One region of the Rothia sp. HMSC064F07 genome, then DNA from elsewhere that is predicted to be linked to it. Evidence: riboswitches for the same ligand, from Rfam matches in the RefSeq annotation. Region 1 holds a riboswitch; each other region holds the start of a gene.
What was found. A riboswitch is a leader RNA that binds a small molecule or an ion and turns the genes downstream of it on or off. The one in region 1 is predicted to bind S-adenosylmethionine.
Positions count from the first base shown of each region.

Region 1 (4,243 bases):
CAATCAGACGCACCGGCGCAGACAGGCCAATCAGCGCACCCAGCACCAGGCCGAGCACGGCACCAATACCGAAACCAATCAGCACACGCTGAGTAGAAATCGCCACGTGGCGGCCCAACTCGCCGCGCTGCGCCAGCTCAACACCGGCGCTGACCACACGGTCGGGGGAGGGCAGCTGAACCTGGGTGAACACGCCGTTCGTGCTCAGAATGTACCAGAGGGCAATCAGCGCCAGGGGAAGAATCAGGCCCAGGTACTGCTTACCGGCGAACGGGTTCGACGGCAGCTTCACGGAAGAGACACGCTTCTCGGCACGCTCAGCGCGAGCGCTGGAGGCGGCGGTAATCGTTGCGGCGGTCATTACTTCTCAACCACCTTTGCGATCTTCTCGACGGCTGCGCTGTCAGCCTTCTTTGCGAACTGGTCGTCCACAATGCTGTTCAGTGCCTTGTCCACGTCGGACTGGGAGGGAACGTCGCCGGACTCAACCAGAATCGGGCCGACACCCTTGAGAACCTCAACCTGCTTAGCGCCCGGAACCGGGTCGATATCCAGGTGGGTGCGCTCCATAACGACCTGGGCGGTCTCGTGCTTAATGCCGGACTCCTCCTCGACAATCTTCACAGCCTCTTCGGGGTTCTTCTTAGCCCAGGCGCGAGCGTACTCGTACACGTCCACGATGGTCTGTGCGGCGGTCGGGTTGGACTGAATGAACTTCTCGGTGGCGTTCAGGAAGCCGTAGGTGTTGAAGTTCAGGTTGCGGTAGAAGAGCACGTCGCCGCTTTCCACCTCGGCGGCAGCCATGATCGGGTCCAGGCCGCTCCACGCGTTGACCTGACCGTTATCCAGGGCGGTGCGGCCGTCGGCGTGCTGCAGGTTCTGAATGGTCAGGTCCGAAGCGGAAATACCCTCCTGCTTGAGTGCCTGCAGCAGCAGGAAGTACGGGTCGGTACCCTTGGTCACGGCAACGGTCTTACCCTTCAGGTCCGCAACCTTGGTGATGCCCGAATCCTTGCGGGTCACCAGTGCCGACCATTCCGGCTGCGAGTAGAGGCTAATGACCTTGATGGGGGAGCCATTAGCGCGTGCCAGCAGCGCCGCCGAACCGGCGGTGGAGCCGACATCAATATTGCCGCTACGCAGCGCCTCATTCGCCTTGTTCGAACCAGCCGACTTGACCCACTCAACCTTCTTGCCCTCGGCGGACAGGGCGGTCTCAAGCCAACCCTTCTTGCGGATAATCAGGGACAGCGGGTTGTAGGTCGCGTAGTCAATGGTCACGGTGTTCTGATTGCCACCACCGGCAGCACCGGAGGCGTTAGCGGAACCGGAACCTTCACCGGCGCAGGCGCTGAGCAGAGTAGCAAAAGCGGCGGCTGCGGCAAGGGACTTGAGGGCGGTACGGCGAGACGGGGAGTAAGTCATGATGAAATCTTTTCGCTTCTGAAGATGATGATGTGATGTGTAAGAAATGCGTTTCGTGGCGGCTTTAGGCGTTATCTTCCACGCCGAGCTCAGCCAGCAGTTCGCTACGCAGCGCCGTAATCTCTGCATCGGCGCGGTCACGCGGGTGAGAACGGTCAACGGTCACAATGCGCTGGATGGTGGCGGGCGCCTCCGGGGTGTCCTTACCGAGGACGATCACCCGGTCAGAGAGGTACAGCGCCTCTTCCACATCGTGGGTGACCAGCAGAATCGTGGTCGGGTCTTGACGGTGCACGTCCAACAGCAAATCCTGCATGTTGATGCGGGTCAGCGCGTCCAGAGCACCGAAGGGCTCGTCGAGCAGCAGCACGCCGGGGTTGCGTGCGAGCGCTCGCGCCAGGGACACGCGCTGAGCCATACCGCCTGAAATTTCCTTGGGACGGTGGGTTGCGTATTCGCCCAGTCCGACCAGGTCGAGCAGGCGCGCTACGGATGCTGCGCCTTCAGATTTTTTGGTGCCCTGCGGTAGTCCGAGAGCCACGTTGTCGGCGACGGTGCGCCAGGGGAGCAGGCGCGGTTCCTGAAAGCCGATAGCTACGCGGGGGTCGAGGCCGGTCACTGCCTTCTCGCCGATACGCACGGTACCTGCGGTGATGCGGTTCAGGCCTGCTGCTGCACGCAGGAGAGTGGATTTGCCGCATCCGGAGGAGCCGATGACGGAGATAATCTCGCCGGGGGCTGCGGTGAAGGAGACTCCGCGAAGAACTTCGTGGGTTCCGCCGGGCACGGGGAAAGATTGTCCGACGCCTTCAAAGCTCAAGGGGACGGCGGCGGTGGATACGGCACGGCGGCCGTTCTTTTCACTGGTGGGTACGTCAGTTACTGCACTGTTGAGTGTCATGTCACTTCCATCGTTCCTGGCGTTAGCACCGGGGGCGGAAGAATCCGTGCCGGTTGCTGCGACGTCGTGGAGCCAGGTCTCTCAGTCGCTCTGGATGGTTTGCTTCTCCCACCCTATGGGCTGTGGCGTGCCTCAATCAACCCTGCGGGCGCGTATGAATTTCTATGACCGTATATTTCGCATTTATCACGAAATATTTCGGTTCCACGTCACAAAAAGATTTTTTCGTCACAAACGTGACCTCCCTCCCGCGCGCCCCGTACACTCAAACCACGAGATCATGAGTCCCGGCGCTAAGCTCTGGCTAGCCGGGCGGCAACCCTCTCCCGTAGCGGGGTGCCCCAGATGATGATCTGGCCTCAACGGAAAGAGGCAAGTACGGCGCGAACGCGCCACCTGCACGAAGGCCACCACCGAACGCAGAAGGCAAGAAGGAGGCGGCGCGCGGGGTGCAGGGCACTAACCCGATCGTCCCCGATCATTCGCGAAAGGAAAATCGATGGCTGAGCAGAAGAAGCGCATCGTAGTTAACGCATTCGAAATGACCTGCATCGGTCACCAGAGCTTCGACCTCTGGCGTCACCCGCGCTCCCGCGCAACCGAGTACAACACCATCAAGTACTGGACTGACCTGGCTAAGACCCTTGAGCGCGGCCTGTTTGACGCCGTGTTCATCGCTGACGTTGTTGGTATCTACGACGTGTACAAGAACTCTGCCGCTCCCGCCATTGAAGGTGCCGCTCAGGTTCCCGTGAATGACCCCGCAACCCAGATTTCTGCAATGGCTGCAGTGACCGAGCACCTCGGCTTTGGCGTGACTGCTGCCGCTACTTTCGAGCAGCCCTACACCCTGGCTCGCCGCTACGCCTCCCTCGACCACCTCACTGAGGGCCGCGTCGGCTTCAACGTTGTGACTTCTTACCTGCCTTCGGCTGCTGAGAACCAGGGTCTGCCCACCCAGATCCCGCACGACGAGCGCTACGAAATCGCCGACGAGTTCCTGGACGTCTGCTACAAGCTGTGGGAAGGCTCCTGGGAAGACGGCGCAGTCATCAAGGACCGCGAGCGCGGCATCTACGCTGACCCCTCCAAGGTCCACCCGATTGGCCACAAGGGCAAGTACTTCTCCGTGCCCGGTATCTCCCTGACTGAGCCGAGCCCGCAGCGCACCCCCGTGATCTTCCAGGCTGGCGCATCCAGCCGCGGCCAGCAGTTCTCCGGCAAGCACGCTGAGGCTGTGTTCATCAGCGCCCTGCGCCCGGACCTGACCCGCGTTGTGACCGACCGTATTCGCGCCGCTGCAGAGGAGCAGGGCCGTAGCCGCGACGACGTCAAGATCCTCGCAATGCTCTCCGTCATCGTGGATGAGACCGAAGAGAAGGCAAAGGCAAAGTACGAGGATTACAAGAAGTACATCAACCTCGACTCTGCACAGGCTATTGTCGGCGGCTGGTCCGGTGTTGACCTGTCCCAGTTCGACGAGGACGAGGTCCTGAACTACGTGCAGACCGAGTCGATTCAGTCCTTCCTGACCCCCTTCACCCTGCAGGCGAAGGACAAGAAGTGGACCCGCAAGGACATCGCTGAGCACACCACCCTCGGCGGCATGGGTGAGGTCATTGTTGGTGACCCGGTTCAGGTTGCTGACGAGCTGGAGCGTTGGATCGATGAGGGCGGCCTGGACGGCATCAACCTGGCGTACCACGTCACCCCGGGTTCCTTCGAGGACTTCATCGAGTACGTTGTTCCCGAGCTGCAGAAGCGCGGCCGCTACCGCACCGAGTACGAGGGCAACACCCTGCGTGAGAACATCTTCGGTAAGGGCCACACCAAGGTTGCTGACAGCCACCCGGCTGCTAAGTACCGCGGCGCATACGTGGGCAAGCCTTCGGCTGCTGACACCCCGGCTCGCGCAAT
Region 1 covers NZ_KV831918.1:117,177-121,419, reverse strand. Annotated here, with positions in the region: gene HMPREF2712_RS00480 (ABC transporter permease) at 1-361, opposite strand, end outside; gene HMPREF2712_RS00475 (aliphatic sulfonate ABC transporter substrate-binding protein) at 361-1,425, opposite strand; gene HMPREF2712_RS00470 (ABC transporter ATP-binding protein) at 1,490-2,326, opposite strand; SAM riboswitch class I at 2,331-2,427, opposite strand; SAM riboswitch class IV at 2,603-2,711, shown strand; gene HMPREF2712_RS00465 (LLM class flavin-dependent oxidoreductase) at 2,826-4,243, shown strand, end outside.

Region 2 (4,243 bases), on a different contig from region 1:
CGGGGTGGCGGATTCATCTTCAACGCCGAGGGCGCGCGCCAGAATCTTCTCCACCTGCTTCGCCTCAATGAGGAAGCCGTCATGGCCGTGGTTCGACTCGATAATGTCCACGGGCACCGGGGTGGGAAGCGCCTCCGCCAGGCGGTGCGACTCGTGCGGGAAGAACAGACGGTCCGTGTTCACCGCCGCAATCGTCCACTCGCAATCGGTGTGCGCCAGCGCCTGTGCCAGAGTGCCGCGGCCACGAGCCACATCGTGCGAAATCAGCGCCTCATTCACAGCCAGGTAGCTGTTCGCGTCAAAACGCTCAACCAGCTTAGCGCCGTGGTGGTCCAGGTAGCTTTCAATGGCGTAGCGGCCACGCGGCTCACCCAGCGAACCGCCCACAGTGTTTTCGCCGCGGTTCTCCTCACGGCCGAAGCGGTGCTCCAGCTCTGCGGGGCTGCGGTAGGTGGTGTGCGCGATACGGCGCGCCAGAGCCAGACCGGCAGTCGGTGCAGGACCGGCATAGTAGTCGCCACCGGCAAAGTTCGCATCCGAACGAATCGCAATGTTCTGAGTGTGGGCCCAGGAAATCTGCTCCGCCGTAGCCGAAGGACCGGAGGCAATGACCGCGCATCCGTGCACCAGCTCGGGGTTAGTTGCCGCCCACTCCAGGGCGCGAGCACCACCGAGGGAACCACCAATCACGTAGCGGAAACTCGTCACGCCCAGTGCACGCGCCAGACGCGCCTCCGCACGTACGGAGTCGCGAATGCTCACCTGCGGGAAGCGGGAACCCCAGTGCTCACCAGCGCCCGGGTAGCCCTCGGGGACGATGCTTGCCGGGCCGGTAGAACCGTAGCAGCCACCCAGAATATTGGGGGCAATCACGAAGTAGCGGTTGGTGTCCACGACCGAGCCGGGGCCCACGATGCCTTCCCACCAGCCGTCCGATTCGATAGCGCGAATCAGCGGGGCGGGCATGTCGGGGGTGGGTACGCCGCGGGAGACATGCGTGTCACCGGTGAGCGCATGCAGGATCAGGATGGCGTTATCACCAGCCTCGTTGAGGGTGCCCCAGGTTTCGTAGCCGATGGTGACCTGCGGCAGGGTCACGCCGGACTCGAGCTCCAGGTCGCCGATGTTCAGCTGACGCAGGTAGCCTTGCGCTTCGGGGTGTTCGCGCTGGGTGCCCGCCACGGGGATGGGTGCGGTGACAGGCTGGCTGGTAGTGCCGGACTTGGTGGTGCCGGACTGGCTAGTGCTCTGGGTGGTCATGGGGTTCCCTTCACTGGGTTGGTCGGCGAGGTGGTGCCGGGTGTGAGCGGGGTAGGTGTGAGCGGGGTACTCGTCTGCAGGTAGAAGGAGCAACGGGTTGGGCGGCTCAGGGCCACGCGCTCATGAAATGCTCCGTAACGGGGAATCCGCAGGTGGACCGAAAAGCCGTAGCTTACCAATCCACCTGCGGATGCATCACCTTTTAGGAGAGGGTGTCAAAGCCCAGCTGCAGGTCGGCGAGAATATCGTCAATGTTCTCAATGCCAACTGCCAGGCGGACGAAGTTCGGGTATACGCCAATCTTCTCCAGTTCCTCAGCGGAAAGCTGGGAGTGGGTGGTGGAGGCGGGGTGAATCACGAGCGAGCGCACGTCGCCAATGTTCGCAACGTTGGAGTGCAGCTTCAGGGCGTCCACGAAGTCGCGGGTCTGCTCCAGGGTTGCGTCCTTGAGGGTGAAGCCGAGCACCGCACCGGGGCCCTTGGGCAGGTACTTCTGTGCACGCTCGTACCAGGGGGAGGATTCCACGCCAGCCCAGATAACCTTCTCGACCTGCGGGTTTGCTTCGAGCCAGTGGGCGACCTTGGTGGCGTTCTCAATGTGGCGTTCGATGCGCAGGGAGAGAGTTTCCAGACCGATACCGATGTTGAAGGCGTTGGTCGGGGAGATGGCTGCACCGGTGTCGCGCAGCAGGGAGACGCGCGCCTTCAGGATGTAGGAGAGGTTCGCGCCGAACGCGGAGTCCTTACCCAAATCGCGTGCGTAGACCAGGCCGTGGTAGCCGGGGGCGGGCTGGTTGAACTTGGGGAACTTCTCGGGGTCTGCACCGTAGTCGAAGTTACCGGAGTCAACGATCACGCCGCCGATGGAGGTGCCGTGGCCGCCCAGGTACTTGGTGGCGGAGTGGACGACTACGTCTGCGCCGTGCTCGATGGGGCGTAGCAGGTAGGGGGTGGGTACGGTGTTGTCCACAATCAGGGGTACACCGTTTTCGTGCGCAATTGCAGCAATAGGCTCAATGTCGAGCACGTCATTACGGGGGTTGGGTACGGACTCGCCGTAGAAGAGCTTGGTGTTGGGGCGGACTGCGGCGCGCCATGCGTCCAGGTCGTCCGGGTTCTCGACGAAGGTGGTTTCGATACCGAGGTCGGCGAGGGTGTACTTGAGCAGATTGTAGGTGCCGCCGTACACGGAGGGCGATGCAACCACATGGTCGCCTGCACCGGCGATGTTCAGGATTGCGTAGGTGATAGCTGCCTGACCGGATGCCAGCAGCAGCGCGCCGACGCCGCCTTCCAGGGAAGCGATACGGTTTTCGATTACTTCATGGGTGGGGTTGTTGAGGCGAGTGTAAATGGGGCCCAGTTCGGAGAGGGCGAAACGGTTCGCTGCCTGCTCGGCGCTGTCAAAGACATAAGAGGTGGTCTGGTAGATGGGTAGTGCCCGAGCTCCCGTTGCGGCATCCGGCGCCTGACCTGCGTGAATCTGGCGGGTTTCGAACTTCCAACCGGCGGGGTTGGCGGGAGTCGGGACGGTAGTGTTGTTGCTCATGCGTGGCTCCTAATGGGGATTCTTAGGGGGCCGCATGCCGACGGTACAGGAATCGTCGTCGAATAATCCTGTCACGATTGATGTACCGTTATCGGTCACATCGGTCCCGCGCTTGCGTCACGCTTTTGCGTGCCGCCTGGTCTTCACCCAGGGCACCCCACCGCGGAGGAGGGTTGCCGGCCAGCTAGCTGGGGCTTATCGCTGGCGCTCTTGACCTGTTATCTTAGAGTGTCATAGGGCACGGGGTGGGGTCAAGGGTTTTGTGGGTGCGCAGTACTTTAAGACATTTCATTGCAAAGATGACGTTTTTTAACGTCTGTCACCAAAAACCGTCTGCAACAAAATGTGAGCGACGGTGCCGGGGCAATCCGAGGGCGAGGCAATCGAGATGCGGAGGCGGACACCCACCATCCACACAGTAACCCCCATCACTTTTATCTACGGCTTTTCGGTACACTGAAATGACACATACACTCACGCAGGGTACAACTCGCTACGCCGTTTATCCTGCTCAGCATCCCTCCGGTATAGGGGCCAGAGGGTCATACCCGAAGGTTACCTACCATGTCTCTTGTTCTTGATGCGGCGCAGCTCAGCCGCGTCTTTGGCAAAGGTGAAAACGCTTTTACCGCCGTCGACCGTGTGTCACTTCGCGTCAGTTCCGGTGAGATTCATGCCCTCCTCGGCCCCAACGGTGCGGGCAAAACGACGACCGTGCAGATGTGCTCGACCCTGCTCACCCCCACCGGCGGTAGCCTCACCGTGAACGGTATTGACGCTATCGCCGACCCGCAGCGGGCGCGCCGTCACGTGGGTCTCGCACTGGGCGGGGAGAACGGCTTCTACCCGCGCGCTAGTGCCCGCGACAATCTGCTGTTCTTCGCCGATGTTGCGGGGGTTTCCGGGCGGACCCGACGACACGAGGTGGAGCATGCCCTAGCCCGTGTGGAACTCACCGATGCGGCAACGCGGCCTGTCCAGGAGTTTTCCCGCGGCATGAAGCAGCGCCTACATATTGCCCGCGCCCTGCTCGGCTCCCCCGCTCTGCTCCTGCTGGATGAGCCGACCAACGGGCTCGACCCCGATATCGCCCTGACCGTGCGTGCCCTCATCAGATCTCTGGCAAATGAAGGTACCGCCATTCTGCTGACGAGCCACCTGCTGGGCGAGATTGAGGACCTGGCGCACACCATCACCGTTTTGGGTGCCGGTTCCGTTGCTGTGAGCGGCAACCTCGAGGACGTTGCCGCGCACGCAGGTATTGCCGCCACGACCGTGGTACAGGTCGAGGCCACCGCCACCGAGGGGCTTGATACGCTCCGCGGGCTCCTCGGCGATAAGGCGGCGGTGCTCTTCGCCCCGCGCGGTTCCGGCTGGGAGCTGACCCTCTACTGGCACGGCGAGCGCACCACGTTCGAGGCGGGTGAGGCTCAC
Region 2 covers NZ_KV831921.1:188,870-193,112, reverse strand. Annotated here, with positions in the region: gene HMPREF2712_RS01450 (homoserine O-acetyltransferase MetX) at 1-1,260, opposite strand, end outside; gene HMPREF2712_RS01445 (bifunctional o-acetylhomoserine/o-acetylserine sulfhydrylase) at 1,463-2,809, opposite strand; SAM riboswitch class IV at 2,913-3,025, opposite strand; gene HMPREF2712_RS01440 (ABC transporter ATP-binding protein) at 3,374-4,243, shown strand, end outside.
Region 2: another riboswitch for S-adenosylmethionine. It lies ahead of HMPREF2712_RS01445 (bifunctional o-acetylhomoserine/o-acetylserine sulfhydrylase); the one in region 1 lies ahead of HMPREF2712_RS00470 (ABC transporter ATP-binding protein).

Region 3 (4,243 bases), on a different contig from region 1:
CGACAAAGCCGACCACAAATCAGCATCACCAAGACGCTCAACAGCCTCCTGCGGCAAACCCAGAAGAAGATTTTCACGCACAGTCAGTTCATAACGGCCGTAGTCTTGACTCACCAAACCAACATTTGCCAACATGTTGTATTTACTCTCAGAAGAAGCACCCTTATACGTTATGCTCCCCTGGGCAATTGGTGTAATTCCAAGAATTGCATTTATTAGCGTTGTTTTTCCCGCGCCCGAGGCACCAACTACTGCAATCATTTGATTATTCATCAGCTCAAGATTAATATCTTTAAGCGCAAAAGACGACGCGCCCTCATACTGAACGGATACATCTTTGCATATAATTTTTGAAATATTTTCATGGTTAGGGTTAGAAGTTTTTATCTCAGAAGCATGGTCGTAAGTATTAGAGTCGCATACCCTTCGGAATTGCTGAACAGATAATGCTCCATTAATAATCTGACCGAATGAATATCCCACCTCTTGGGTCGCGTCAACACAGGCAATGATTCCAATCAGCGATCCGGCCACATACGATATATCGGCTCCTGAATCCACAAGGAAGTACAGGGACGCAAAAAGTAAGACAGAGCAGAGTAGCCCTGCAACTACGGAGATGATTCCTCTAACACTTTCAAGGCTCAATTCCCTACCGGCCGCCCGGCGTCGCCAGGACGCTACGCGTTGCGAGAAAAATCGGGAGGCTCTCATGAGGTGAAGTTCTTGGGCGCGACTTTGAGCCATCAGATTGTCTAGATAGTAGTTCTCTACCCGATAGTCCTCGTACATTAGGGTGTATATAGCGTAATCACGTTTAGCGAGGATTACCATTGCAATAGATAGGGGTAGTGAACACAGTGCCGCAAAAATTGCTGCCACAATGCTGACGTTCGCGATATTAAGACAGAGAAGTAACACCATTGCGAAGGCACTCACCAGTGTCATAACTGACATGGTGTGAACCTGCAATTCCTGTTTCGATATTGCCTCTCTAGCAGCACGTATATCTTCCTGTGATTTTGTGCTACCTATATCAGATAACGGAAATGTAGATAACCTGTTATTTAACATGCAGTGAACCCGATAGTTCACCTTTGATTTGAGGATGAGCATGTTACTTATGACCCAGCGTTTAGCAATGATATTAATTCCGACAACAAGGGCAAGAGCAACGATATAAATCCAGGCCGCACCACCATTTGAACCGCTCAAGGCTGATACTGTATTACCAATCAGCAGGGACTGACTCAAGGGAATGCAGGCAATGACGGCTAGCGATAGGGCGACGCTCACCAGGGTTGTGGGACAGGTTTTCCATGCTAGGCGGAAGGACCAGAGTATAGAAGAAAATAGCTTTTTCATTCTCACCACGCTCACAAAGTCATATTGAACTCATCTTTGAGCCCTACAACTCCTCGATGAGCGGACATCGAAACACTACCCGTGCCTCACTAGCTACCCTACCCCTCAATGAAATTCAAAACACATATATTCGTGCGTGTCCAAGAATATTAAGCAGATATATCTGCGATAGTTCCGGGCATCCAGGGTCAGCCGACAGCCCTACCCGCAACGCCCCCCAGCCCCCCTTCGTCATAGTCAGTCATATTAAGTTCATATTTCGCCCCAATGTCATGTCCAGAAATATTAGGACATCAACCGCCGTATCCCTTGCACGCCCTCGGAGGTGGTGGGTAGAGTGAAAGCGTTATCTATCAAGAGCGACCGAGAGATCTGGCTCGTAGACGTCGCAGCAACCTCGCCAGTATCCCCCACCGTCACGGTGCAGGGTACGGACAAGGTGCTCCCGCCAGAACCGATAGAGAAGAATACCCTTCGGCACCCCTTGATGAGTCGTACCCGCAAACCGGTACAGCGCATCCTGCAGAAGAATTCGCGCACCCTCACGGTGCGTATCTATCGGGTGAACACGAAGGATGGTTATGGCTACAGTTCACCCGGCTCTTTCTTTTGAGCTGTTCCCTCCGCGCTCACACGCAAGCTGTGAGTCGCTGATTCGCACCATTGCGGAGCTTGAGGGTACCAACCCCGACTACGTTTCGGTCACCTACGCCGGAGATGCTAAGCGCCGCCAGAAGACCTTGGCGCTGCTCGACCACCTGGTGCATGAAACCTCCCTCACCCCGCTGGCTCACCTGATTTGTGCAGGCCACTCGGTGCATGAGCTGGAGCGTGCGGTCCGCCTGATTCTGGGTCTGGGCGTGCGCGGTTTCCTGGCTCTTCGCGGTGACATTCAGGAAGGTCAGGTTTCTGAGCTTCCTTTCGCCCGCTACCTGGTGGAGCTGATTCGCCGCGTGGAGCGTGAAGATTTCGCCCACCTGGCAGCTGGCAAGGTGTCGATTGGTGTGGCGGCGTACCCGCAGAAGCACCCCGAGTCCGCATCCCTGCTGCAGGATATTGAGATTCTACTGTCGAAGCAGCGTGCCGGCGCGGATTTCGCGATCACTCAGGTGTTCTTTGAGGATGAACGCTACAGCGCCCTGGTCGATTCGGCGCACCTGGCAGGCGTGGATATTCCGATTATTCCGGGCATCATGCCGGTAACCTCGCTGAAGCGGTTGCAGAACCTCTGCCAGATGGCGGGCATGGAAGTCCCGGCGGATCTTGCCTACGCCCTAGAGACGGCGACCAGCAACGCAGAGTTGCACCGCATCGGTGTTGAGTACGCGTTGAACCAGTGCCGCACCGTGATGGACGCGGGCGCACCGGGCCTGCACTTCTTCACTTTCAACGAGCATGCGGCGGTTCTGGACGTTCTGGATCAGCTGGATTTGCCGCGGTACAGTAACCGTTTCTCTCAGCCGCTGAGCGAACTGGAATACGCCTAAAACCCCGCTTCAACCGATAACGCTCCTTGTCGGATGCGTTTCCACTTTCTCCCCCACAAATATTCCGGGAGTTGTTGAGTCCTCCGTTTCACCACCCACAGTCGGGTGGTAAAACGCCGGAACCGACTCCCACATCTATCCCCAGTAAAGGAATAACTATTATGTCGAACACCGCATTCCCCGCCGCAACCATTGTTGGCTACCCCCGCGTGGGCCGCTTCCGCGAGCTGAAGAAGGCTCAGGAGGCTTTCTGGAAGGGCAAGGCAACCCTGCAGGAGCTGCAGGACACCGCCGCTGACGTGCAGCGCACCTACTTCGAGCGCGTGACCGCCGCCGGTCTGAAGGCTGATAACTACTCGATTCCGGCGACCTTCTCCTACTACGATCAGGTACTTGATGTGGTTCGCCTGTTCACCCTGGTTCCCGAGCGTCTGGCTGAGGCTAAGGACGCACGCGGCCTGCTGGATCTGCCCGGCTACTTCGCCCTGGCGCGCGGCACCGAGACCCTGCCTCCGCTGGAGATGACCAAGTGGTTCGACACCAACTACCACTACCTGGTGCCCGAGATTGGTTCCGGCACCGAGATTAAGCTGAACCTTGAGGCTATTGACGAGCAGCTCGAGGTAGCAAAGCAGGCTGGCGTGAAGGTTCGCCCGCAGATTGTTGGCCCGCTGACCCTGCTGCTGGGCGCTAAGGCTGAGCAGGGTTCCGCTGAGGACTTCTCCCCCGTTGACCGTCTGGATGAGTTCGTTGCCGCGTACGCTCAGGTGCTGGAGCAGCTGGCTGAGCGCGGTGTTGAGTGGGTTCAGCTGGACGAGCCGGGCCTGACCGTGGACCGTGCCGACAACGCGAAGATTGCGCAGCTGGCTGAGCGCACCTACCGTGCCCTAGCTGCTGGCGATAAGCGCCCGCAGATTCTGGTGACCAGCCCCTACGGTTCCCTGCGTGAGAACCTGCCGGCACTGCTGGGTACCGGCATTGAGGCGCTGCACCTTGACCTGGTGCACGGCGTGTATTCGAAGGCTGAGCTTGAGTCCGTTTCTGCTGCTGGTGTGCACCTGGTTGCCGGTGTTGTGAACGGCCGTAACGTGTGGCGTGCTGATGTTCGTGCCGCACTGAAGACTCTGGAGGCGCTGCCCGGCGCATCCGAGGGTGCCGTGTCTGTGGCTTCCTCGACCTCCCTGCAGCACGTGCCGCACGACCTGGCTCTGGAAGACCCCGCCGAGGTTCCCGTGGATGGTCTGGCATTCGCCGATCAGAAGGTCGCTGAGATTGCTCTGCTGGCTCGTGGCCTGGCTGAGGGTGAGGCTGCTGTTGAGCCGGAGCTGAAGGCTGCTGACGAGGCGCTGGCTCGCTTCGCCGCTGACCCGCGCAAGCACAACGACGAGATT
Region 3 covers NZ_KV831925.1:67,425-71,667, reverse strand. Annotated here, with positions in the region: gene HMPREF2712_RS02345 (ABC transporter ATP-binding protein) at 1-1,365, opposite strand, end outside; SAM riboswitch class I at 1,713-1,829, shown strand; gene HMPREF2712_RS02340 (methylenetetrahydrofolate reductase) at 1,947-2,852, shown strand; gene metE (5-methyltetrahydropteroyltriglutamate--homocysteine S-methyltransferase) at 3,014-4,243, shown strand, end outside.
Region 3: another riboswitch for S-adenosylmethionine. It lies ahead of HMPREF2712_RS02340 (methylenetetrahydrofolate reductase); the one in region 1 lies ahead of HMPREF2712_RS00470 (ABC transporter ATP-binding protein).